2 regions of the Pseudomonas sp. AC252 genome follow, and region 2 is predicted to be linked to the other one. Evidence: predicted binding sites of a transcription regulator. Region 2 holds the regulator's gene; the other holds the start of a gene.
What was found. Region 2 encodes sigma-54, which starts transcription at its own class of promoters, with help from an activator protein. Its sites were predicted from a motif close to ANTGGCATNNANNTTGCTNT; they were not measured.
Positions count from the first base shown of each region.

Region 1: flgB (flagellar basal body rod protein FlgB) is a predicted target of sigma-54. The motif match lies at 3,023-3,042, and genes of this name have one in related genera.

Region 1 is NZ_OZ409837.1:372,328-377,946, forward strand. Features, by position in the region: gene flgE (flagellar hook protein FlgE) at 24-1,352, opposite strand; gene flgD (flagellar hook assembly protein FlgD) at 1,384-2,109, opposite strand; gene flgC (flagellar basal body rod protein FlgC) at 2,125-2,568, opposite strand; gene flgB (flagellar basal body rod protein FlgB) at 2,572-2,982, opposite strand; gene cheR (protein-glutamate O-methyltransferase CheR) at 3,350-4,177, opposite strand; gene ACZZZ4_RS01775 (chemotaxis protein CheV) at 4,224-5,156, opposite strand; gene flgA (flagellar basal body P-ring formation chaperone FlgA) at 5,239-5,619, shown strand, end outside.
Region 2 is NZ_OZ409837.1:2,900,127-2,905,745, reverse strand. Features, by position in the region: gene ACZZZ4_RS13185 (KpsF/GutQ family sugar-phosphate isomerase) at 1-604, shown strand, start outside; gene ACZZZ4_RS13180 (KdsC family phosphatase) at 604-1,128, shown strand; partial or broken gene lptC (LPS export ABC transporter periplasmic protein LptC) at 1,137-1,708, shown strand; gene lptA (lipopolysaccharide transport periplasmic protein LptA) at 1,695-2,240, shown strand; gene lptB (LPS export ABC transporter ATP-binding protein) at 2,240-2,965, shown strand; gene ACZZZ4_RS13160 (RNA polymerase factor sigma-54) at 3,132-4,622, shown strand; gene hpf (ribosome hibernation-promoting factor, HPF/YfiA family) at 4,696-5,004, shown strand; partial or broken gene ptsN (PTS IIA-like nitrogen regulatory protein PtsN) at 5,017-5,480, shown strand; gene rapZ (RNase adapter RapZ) at 5,483-5,619, shown strand, end outside.

The DNA.
Region 1 (5,619 bases), 2.5 Mb from region 2:
AAAAACCAGCTCAGAAACCCGAATCAGGTCATCTGAATAATGGTCTGCATAATCGTGCTCTGCGTCGAAATGGTCTTGGCGTTCGCCTGATAGTTGCTCTGGCCTTTGATCAGATCAACCAGCTCATTGGTCAGGTTAACGTTCGATTCTTCCAGCGAGTTGGACACCACCGAACCCAGCGTACCGGTCTCAGGCGCATCGTAGCCCGGAATACCCGAAGCAAACGTCTCTTTCCAGCTGGTGCCACCGATCGCCTGCAGGCCCTGTTCGTTGGTGAAGCTCGCCAGTGCAACCTGTCCGATGGCCTTGCTCTGGTTGTTGCTGAAGTTGGCGAACAAGGTACCGGTACCGTCGATGGTCAGGTTGGTGATCTGGCCAGTCGCGTAACCATCCTGAGTAGGAATCGTGCGCGAGGTGTCGGCGTTGTACTGAGTGGTCTTGGCCATCGAGATGGTCACACCCGCCGGGTTTGCCGCCGCGCCGTTAGCCTTCCAGACACCATCGGTCACAGTGCCTGGCACCCAGCCCTTGAGTGTCAGGTCGCTGCTGATGATGGCCGGGCCACCCAGCGGATCTGGCGTGCTGACCTGGGTCAGCTTGCCGGTCGCGTCAAAGGACAGCGTCGAGGCCACAGGCGCGGTGGTCTTCGGATCGCTGCCGGTCGCATCCGGGTTACGACCGTCCACCAGGGTGTAGACCTTCCAGGTGTTGGCGCCGGTTTTCACCATGTATTGATCCATGGTGTGCTGGTTGCCCTGGCTGTCATAGATCGGGGTGCTGAACGACTTGGTGTAGGTCGCAGTGTTGGTAGGGTCGAATTTGCCTGCCGCGACCGTATCGTCGATCACCGCAGCGGTCGAGTTCAGATTGATGGTCGAAGCCACCGCCGAAGTCGACTTCGGGGCCAGGTTCGAGGTATCGATCTTGAGGTCGGTCAAGACGCCGTTAATAATCTTGCCGTTGGCATCCACACCGTAGCCCTGCAAACGCGAGGTGTAGTCGGTGTTGGTGATGTAGCCGGCGTTATCGACCTTGAACGTACCGGCACGGGTGTAAGACACCGAGCCGTTGTTGTTCATGGTGAAAAAGCCAGAGCCGTTAATGCCCATATCCAGCACGTTGCCAGTGTTGTTGATGTCACCCTGGGTGAACTGCTGGGACACGTTGGCCAGGCGTACGCCGTTACCGATCACTTTGCTGCCGCTGCCCAGACGAGTCGCCGAATAGACGTCTTCGAATTCTGCGCGCGAGGATTTGAACCCGGCGGTGGCGACGTTGGCGATGTTGTTGCCGGTCACGTCGAGTTGTTTGTTGGCGGCATAGAGACCGCTAAGGCCGATGTTAAAAGACATGTACCACTCCTTCGTGCCGGGTTAGTCGGCTCTATATACCAATGGTTTGTACTTTGGACAGGGCGACGGTGCCCTTGCCGGCCAGGTTGAGCATCAGCTCGCCACCGGTCTGGCTGATCGTCACGCTGTTGACGGTTGCTGGCAGGTAGGTCGCCAGGTCGGTCGCCGCGCCGTTGATCGGTGCGCTGGCCTTGAACGTGTAAGTACCGACCGGAACCACGGTGCCGGCGGTGTCCTTGCCGTCCCACGTGAAACTGGCAGCACCCGCAGCGCGGCTGCCCAGGTCGATGGTGCGCACGGCTTTGCCGTCCTTGTCGGTGATGGTCACGGTGCCGCCGGCAATCGACGAAGGCACGGAGACCGAACCGGTCAGGCCTTTGCTCGGGTCATCGAGCTGCGCGGTGTTGGTCTGCACGATTACGTTGCGACCGACCAGCGACGAGGCTTGCAGCGCCTGCGACGAGTTGTAGTTGCCGGCAAGGCCACTGACTGTGGAGTTCAGCGTGGTGATGCCTTCAAGGCTGCTGAACTGCGCCAGTTGCGCCACGAAAGCGCTGTTGTCCTGCGGGTCGAGCGGGTTCTGGTTTTTCAGCTGGGTGACCAGCAATTGCAGGAACGCATCCTTGCCCAGCGCCTGGCCGCCGGTGGCACTGTTGGTCGCCGAGGCGATGCCGCCCGACGTGGTGCTACTCGTCTTGGACGAGTTGGCCAGGATGTCTTTCATGCTCAGGGTGCTGGTGGTGTCCGTAACGCTCATGGCATTCGTCCCTTATTACTGACCGAGGGTCAGTACCTTCTGCATCATGGTCTTGGCGGTGTTCATCATTTCCGCGTTGGTCTGGAACGAGCGGCTGGCGGAAATCATGTCAGCCATTTCTTCCACCACGTTGACGTTCGGGTAGTAGACGTAGCCCTTGGCGTCAGCGGCCGGGTGGTTCGGCTCGTAGCGCGCCTCGAGGTTGCTCTGGTCTTCGACAACGCCGAGCACCTGCACACCCTGCCCGGCCGCGTCCTGGTTCTGGAACAACGAACTGCTGCCGCCGGCCTGGCCGCCCTGGAACATGGTGGCGAACACCGGGTGACGGGCGCGGTAGGTCTGGTCGATGCTCGAGGAGACGGTTTCGGCGTTGGCGATGTTCGAGGCCACGGTGTTCAGACGTGTGGTCTGCGCGCTCATGCCGCTGCCGGCAATGTTGAAAACGCTGGACAGGGACATGGATTATTCTCCGCGCAGGGCTGACACCAGCCCTTTGAATTTGCTGTTGAGCAAGGTGAAGCTGGCCTGGAAACCGACGGCGTTTTCCGCGTAGTTGGACTGTTCCAGTTGAGCGTCGACGGTGTTCTGGTCGATCGAAGGCTGCATCGGCGTGCGATACATCAGCGACTCGTCGCCGTTGCCCAGCCCTTCAGCCTCGATGTGACGGCTGTTGGTCATGTTCAGGGCAAAGTGGCCGCCGGTCTTGGTTTTCTCGGTCTGTGCTTCGAGCACTTTGGAGAAATCCAGATCCCGCGCCTTGTAGTTCGGGGTGTCGGCGTTGGCGATGTTGTTGGCCAGCACTTCGGCACGCTGGGCGCGGAAGCCCAATGCCTTTTCGTGAATGCCCAGCGCTTTGTCGAAGCTGATGCTCATGTCGGGAACCTTCAGGTGACCGGTTTTTCGTATCTGAGCTTTAGCAAGCGCCGTGCCAAATCAACAAAGCCCCGTATTCCGGGGCCTTGCGCCGAACAGGCAAAGCGGCAATGCCAGAAAAGCGGCAATCGATTACCGCCGGATGCCGCTTTTCTGCCGCTTGGCTGCCTCTATCGCCGGCGAAAAACTGTGGGAGCGAGCTTGCTCGCGAAGGCGGAGTGCCAGCCAATGCAAATGCAGAATGTGACGGCCTCTTCGCGAGCAAGCTCGCTCCCACAGGGATTGTTGGTGTTAAGAGAATTTCTTCGGACATAAAAAAACGGGAGGCCTTTGCGGGCTTCCCGTTTTTTGTATCAGCGCAAACCGCTTATTTCGCCTTGTAGATAATCCCCGGGCTGCACTGAACCATCTGGTAATGATCCGGCAAACCGTTCAGCGCCTCGGACGCGCCAAGGAACAGATACCCGCCCGGCTTCAACGTGCTGTGAATGCGCAACAGGATGTCTTTCTTCACTTCGGCAGAGAAGTAGATCAGCACGTTGCGGCAGAACACGATGTCGAACTTGCCCAGCGCTGCGTAGCTGTCGAGCAGGTTGAAGGAGCGGAATTCCACTCGGCTCTTGATCGGCGCCTTGACCACCCAGCGCCCCGGCCCTTTCGGGTCGAAGTAGCGTTGCAGGCGTTCCGGCGACAGACCGCGACCGATCGCCAGGCTGTCGTACTCACCGGTCTTGCAGTTGTTGAGCATCAGACCCGACAGATCGGTGGCAACAATCTGCACGCCCATCTTCAACTGCCCAAGGTTGCTGCGCTCGAACTCGTCGATCGACATCGACAGCGAGTACGGTTCCTGCCCCGACGAGCAGGCCGCCGACCAGATCCGCAGACGCTGGTTGGGGCTGGCCTTGATCGCTTCCGGCAGTACCTTGTTCTTCAAGACTTCAAACGGATAGGTGTCGCGAAACCACAGGGTTTCGTTGGTCGTCATGGCATCGACCACCTGCTCGCGCAAACCGCTGCGCGGCTGGGTCTGAATGCGCTGTACCAGCTCACCCAGGGACTTGATGCCTTGCTGCTCCATCAGTTTGTTGAGACGGCTCGAGACCAGATACTGCTTGTTTTCACCGAGCAGAATGCCACAGGCTTTTTCCAGGAAGACCCGGAACTGTTCGAAATCCAAATTACCCGTAGACAATGATGCCGCCTCTTAAATCGTGTTGAACGCCAAGGGCAAAACGCCCCTAGCTGATATCTGCTGCTTTGATCCGGTCGACTACCCGGGATGCGAGGTCATCAGGACGGAATTTGGCCAAAAAGTCATCAGCACCGACTTTCTTCACCATCGCCTGATTGAATACCCCCGACAACGAAGTATGCAGGATGATATGGAGCTTTTGCATGCGTGCGTCGCCGCGGATTTCCGCCGTCAGGGTGTACCCGTCCATCTCCGGCATCTCGATGTCGGAAATCATCATCAGGAACTCTTCTTCCGGCTTCTTGCCCTCGTCGACCAGCTTGCGCAGGTAATCCAGCGCCTGCTTGCCATCGTTCAGCGCCACCACTTCGACACCGATGGTCTGCAGACAACGCGTGACCTGCTTGCGCGCCACCGACGAGTCATCGACCGTCAGCACCCGCAGCGACAATGCCTTCGTCTGCGTCTCGACATCGACCACGCCCACCGAAATGGCTTCCGGCGTCGGCGCCACTTCGGCCAGCACCTTCTCGACATCGATGATTTCGACCAGCTGGTTGTCGACCCGAGTCACAGCGGTCAGGTAGTGATCGCGGCCGGTACCCTTGGGCGGCGGATGGATCTCTTCCCAGTTCATGTTGACGATGCGCTCCACCGAGCGGACCAGGAAACCCTGGGTCTTGGTGTTGTACTCCGTGATGATCACGAACGGGCTGTTCTTGTCTTTCAACGCACCGGAGCCCGTTGCCATTGCCAGATCCAGGATCGGAATGGTCGCTCCCCGTATATTCGCTACCCCGCACACGACAGGACTGGATTTGGGCATCAAGGTCAGGGACGGGCATTGCAACACTTCCCGTACCTTGAACACGTTGATCCCATAGAGCTGCGGCCCGTCGAGACGGAACAACAGCAGCTCGAGGCGATTCTGCCCTACCAGTTGCGTGCGCTGGTTCACCGAATCCATTACACCAGCCATGCCCAGACTCCTACATCAACGCCAAGTGTTGTTGCGACGCACATTCATTGCTAAACGGCACGGCGCTTGCTTTTTAACTCGTATGAACGCTCAAACGACATTTTCCCGACGCCTGACATCTACCCTTCGCAAAGGGCTTTGCGCGGTGTCCGCCGTTTGCTGCTTGCTTGCTGGCAGTCCTGCCCATGCAGATGCGGTTACCTTGCCTGATATGCTTATCGGCGTGACTCAGGGCTTTCTTGAATTCACCGTAGAAGACTATTTGGCTTCCAGTCAAACCGAAGGCCGCTACGAAATCGAAGTCAACCAGCTCGACCCGCGCATGCGCATGCCGATGTGCGACAAGGAATTGACAGCCACTCTGGAGAGCCCGGCACGCCCGCTGGGGCGCGTCACGGTGAAGGTTCGCTGCGAAGGCAGTTCGCCCTGGACGGTGTTCGTACCCGCTCAAGTCCGCCTGTTT
Region 2 (5,619 bases):
CACCGGCAATCCGCAGTCGCCCTTGGCGAAGGCTGCCGAGGTCAATCTCAATGTGCATGTCGAGCACGAAGCCTGCCCGTTGAATCTGGCACCGACTTCTTCTACTACTGCTGCGCTGGTCATGGGCGATGCCCTGGCTGTGGCGTTGCTGGAAGCGCGTGGCTTTACCGCTGAAGATTTTGCGTTCTCGCATCCGGGCGGCGCCCTTGGCCGTCGCCTGCTGCTGAAAGTGGAAAACGTCATGCACGCCGGGCAAGAGCTGCCGCAGGTACAACGCGGCACCCTGCTCAAGGACGCACTGATGGAAATGACCCGCAAAGGCCTGGGCATGACCGCTGTCCTTGAAGCCGACGGCAAGCTCGCCGGGATATTCACTGACGGTGATTTGCGCCGCACCCTGGATCGCGCCATCGACATCCGCAGCGCCACCATCGATCAGGTGATGACCGCCCACGGCAAGACCGCCCGGCCCGACATGCTCGCCGCCGAAGCCCTGAAAATCATGGAAGACCATCGAATCAACGCCCTGGTAGTCGTCGACGAGGAGGATCGCCCGATCGGCGCCTTCAACCTCTCCGATCTGCTGCGCGCAGGAGTCATGTAATGAGCAACGATCTGCTGCAACGCGGCAAAGCGATCAAACTGGCAGTCTTCGATGTCGACGGTGTGCTCACCGACGGCCGCCTGTACTTTCTTGAAGACGGCAGCGAGTTCAAGACCTTCAACACCCTCGACGGCCAGGGCATCAAGATGCTGATGAATGCCGGCGTACAAACCGCAATCATCAGCGGTCGCAAGACCCCGGTGGTCGAGCGCCGCGCGAAGAACCTCGGCATCCCGCATCTGTTTCAGGGGCGTGAAGACAAACTGGTGGTGCTCGACGGCCTGCTCGCGCAACTGGGCCTAAGCTATGAAGAAGTCGCCTATCTGGGTGACGATCTGCCAGACTTGCCGGTAATCCGCCGTGTAGGGCTGGGCATGGCGGTGGCCAACGCTGCCGATTTCGTCCGCGAACACGCCCACGGCGTTACCCGCGCCCGTGGCGGCGAAGGTGCCGCCCGCGAATTCTGCGAATTGATCCTGCGCGCCCAGGGCCGCCTCGAAGCGGCCAACGCCGCGTACCTGTGAGCCTGACCATGTTTAGCAAAAAGTTTCGCAACTTCCTGCTGTTCGGCTGCATCGCGGCGATTTTCGCTGCGGTCGGCTACTGGAACATCAGCCCGGAACGCTTCCTCGACAAGCCACCGGTTTCGGCTGCCGAGAATCCGATCGACTGGTACGCGACCAACACGCATACCATTCAGTACCTGCCCGACGGTAAGGTGCAGTACGAGATGACTTCCGACAAGGCCGAGCACGTCAAGGCTACCGATATCACCCTGGTGACCAAGCCTGACTTGAACATGTATCGCGGCACCGACTTCCCTGGCACGTGACCAGCGAACGCGGCGAAGTGAACTCGGGCGGTACCGAAGTGGAATTGATCGATTCGGTCCGTGTGCAGCGCACCGATGAGAAAAAGCGCGGCACGCTGATCACCAGCACGCGCATGACCGTGTTCCCGCAGCAGGAATATGCGCAGACTGCGCAACCCGTTAGAATCGAGGGCGCTGGTGGCGTATCGACTGGCGTCGGAATGAAAGCGTACCTGAAGGACAGCAGGATACACCTGCAATCGAACGTAAGAGGACAGTATGAGGCTCGTTAAAACCCTCCCTATTTTGCTCAGTCTGGGCGCAGCACTGGGAAGCGCGAGCGCCTGGTCCCTGCCGAACGATCAGCAGCAGCCTATCCGCATTCAGGCCGACGACGCCCAACTCGACGACAAGAATGGCATCGCCACCTATAAAGGTGACGTGATCATTACCCAGGGCTCGATGATCGTTAAAGGCAACACCGTGACCATGACTCGCGCGCCCAACGGCGACATCGATGTGGTGACCTCGGTGGGCAACCTGGCTTACTTCGAGCAGCTGCAGACCCAGGGCGACGCCAATCCGGTCAAGGGCTACGGCGTGACGATTCAATACCACGCCCAGCAGAACCGGGTGGTGCTGATCGACAAGGCCAAGGTTATCGACAAGGATAACAACGTCACCCAGGGCGAAAAAATCGTCTACGACACCGTGAAGAAACTGGCCAGCGCAGGTCGCGCCACGGGCAGCAAGGTCACCGAATCGCGTCCGCGCATCGACATGGTGATCCAGCCGAAGAAGAAAACCGAAGAGAAATCCCAGTAATGGCAACTCTGAAAGCTCAGCACCTGGCCAAGGCCTATAAAAGCCGCCAGGTCGTGCGTGACGTCAGCCTGTCGATCGACAGCGGGCAGATCGTCGGCTTGCTCGGCCCGAATGGCGCCGGCAAAACGACGTGCTTCTACATGATCGTCGGCCTGGTGCAGGCGGATCAGGGCCGTGTGCTGATCGATGATCTGGACGTCAGCCATCAGCCGATGCACGGCCGCGCCAAGGCCGGTATCGGCTATCTGCCGCAAGAAGCGTCGATCTTCCGCAAACTGTCGGTTGCTGACAACATCATGGCGATCCTCGAGACTCGCCCGGAGCTCGACAAGGCCGGTCGTCGCAAGGAGCTGGAAAGCCTGCTGCAGGAATTCCACATCAGCCACATCCGCGACAACCTCGGCATGAGCCTGTCCGGTGGTGAGCGTCGCCGGGTGGAAATCGCTCGTGCGTTGGCGACTGCGCCGAAATTCATCCTGCTCGACGAACCGTTCGCCGGTGTCGACCCGATCTCGGTGGGCGACATCAAGCAGATCATCCACCACCTCAAGGCCAAGGGCATCGGTGTGCTGATCACCGACCACAACGTCCGTGAGACCCTGGATATTTGCGAAACCGCTTACATCGTCAACGACGGTCAATTGATCGCCGAAGGTGATGCCGAGACCATCCTGGCCAACGATCTGGTCAAGGAAGTGTATCTGGGTCACGAGTTCCGCCTGTAAGCGCGACAGCGCTGTATCGATTCAAGGCGCATTTATCCGCTTTAATTGTTACAGCGCTCTAGGCAAACACTTCAGTTTCAGGCATATAATTTGCTTAAGTTTGGCGCTTCGGCGCCCTGTAGTGGATGGCGCAAAGCGCCGGCGAATAAGGTGTTAAGCCCCTGCCATGAAACCATCGCTAGTCTTGAGAATGGGCCAGCAGCTGACGATGACGCCGCAGCTGCAACAGGCCATCCGTCTGCTCCAATTGTCGACCCTGGACCTGCAACAGGAGATCCAGGAGGCTCTGGAATCCAACCCGATGCTCGAACGCCAGGAAGAAGGCGACGACTTCGACAACGCCGATCCTCTGGCCGACAACGCCGAACAGAAGCCCGCCGAGATTCAGGAACCCTCCTATCAGGAAACCGCCCCGACGGTGGATAACCTCGAGGATGGCGAATGGAACGAGCGCATCCCCAACGAATTGCCGGTGGATACCGCCTGGGAAGACGTCTACCAGACCAGCGCCAGCAGCCTGCCCAGCAGCGATGACGACGAATGGGATTTCACCACCCGCACGTCCGCCGGCGAGAGCCTGCAGAGCCATCTGCTCTGGCAACTGAACCTGGCACCGATGTCCGACACCGATCGCCTGATCGCCGTGACCCTGATCGACTGCATCAACAATCAGGGCTACCTGGACGAAACGCTCGAAGAGATTCTCGAAGCATTCGATCCGGAACTGGACATCGAGCTCGATGAAATCGAAGCCGTTCTGCATCGCATCCAGCAATTCGAACCCGCCGGGATCGGCGCACGCAACCTCAGCGAATGCCTGCTTCTGCAACTGCGCCAACTGCCAGCCAAGACGCCGTGGCTGAGCGAAGCCAAGCGTCTGGTTACCGATTACATCGACTTGCTCGGCAGCCGCGATTACAGCCAGTTGATGCGCCGCATGAAGCTCAAGGAAGACGAGTTGCGCCAGGTCATCGAGCTGGTGCAGAGCCTCAATCCGCGTCCGGGCTCACAGATCGAATCGACCGAAGCCGAATACGTTATTCCCGATGTGATCGTGCGCAAGGACAACGAGCGCTGGCTGGTCGAGCTGAACCAGGAATCGGTGCCACGTCTGCGCGTCAACGCCCAGTACGCCGGGTTTGTGAAGCGTGCCGACACCAGCGCCGACAACACTTTCATGCGCAATCAGTTGCAGGAAGCCCGCTGGTTCATCAAGAGCCTGCAAAGCCGTAACGAAACCCTGATGAAAGTCGCCACGCAGATCGTCGAACATCAGCGCGGCTTCCTCGAATACGGCGACGAAGCGATGAAGCCGCTGGTATTGCATGACATCGCCGAAGCGGTCGGCATGCACGAATCAACGATTTCCCGGGTAACCACGCAAAAATTCATGCATACCCCGCGCGGTATTTATGAGCTGAAATACTTTTTCTCCAGCCACGTCAGCACCTCCGAAGGCGGCGAATGCTCGTCCACAGCGATCCGCGCGATCATCAAGAAATTGGTCGCCGCGGAAAATCAGAAAAAGCCGTTGAGTGACAGCAAGATCGCTGGTTTACTGGAGGCACAAGGCATTCAGGTGGCTCGCCGCACCGTCGCCAAGTACCGCGAATCCCTCGGAATCGCGCCTTCGAGCGAACGCAAGCGGTTGATGTAAGCCACGTTACAGCGTTCCAGTGGCAGGCTTTTCGGCCTGCCGCTTTATGCACTGGCAACGAAGGAGAAGCTGTATGCAAGTCAACATCAGTGGACACCAACTGGAAGTGACCCAACCTCTGCGTTCCTACATCGAGGAAAAACTCCAACGACTGGAGCGACATTTCGACAAGATCACCAACGTGCAGGTCACGATGTGCGTCGAAAAGCTGAAGCAGAAGATCGAAGCCACCTTGCATATCCCCGGCAGCGAAGTGGTCGCCAACGCAGAAGATACTGACATGTACGCTGCGATCGACTCACTCACCGACAAGCTGGATCGCCAACTCAAAAAGCATAAGGAAAAGACCCAGAGCCTCCTCCAGGGCGCGACCGGTCGTTAACACCCCTATCCCATGATCCGACTTGAAACCATCCTGACCCCCGGCCGTTCCCAGGTGAACGCGCCGGGCGGCAGCAAGAAAAAGCCCTCGAACAAATTGCCAACCTGATCCACCGCGAAGTGCCGGATCTGGCGATGCAGGATGTTTTCGAGGCGTTGATCGCCCGTGAAAAACTCGGCTCCACCGGTTTTGGTAACGGCATCGCCATTCCCCACTGCCGCCTCAAGGGCTGCACGGCGCCAGTCAGTGCCCTGCTGCACCTTGAAGCTCCAATCGATTTCGACGCCATCGACGGCGCCCCGGTCGACCTGCTCTTCGTGCTGCTGGTCCCGGAGGCCGCGACTGATGCGCATCTGGAGTTGCTGCGCCAGATCGCCAGCATGCTCGACCGCAAGGAAGTGCGCGAAAAACTGCGCAGCGCCGCGAGCAACGAAGCCTTGTACCAGGTTGTGCTGGACGAGCAGAACGGGCACTAATCATGCGCTTGATCATCGTCAGTGGCCGTTCGGGCTCGGGCAAAAGTACCGCCCTGAATGTCCTTGAGGACAACGGCTACTACTGCATCGACAATCTGCCGGCCGGTTTGCTACCGGAACTGGCCGAGCGGGCGCTGAT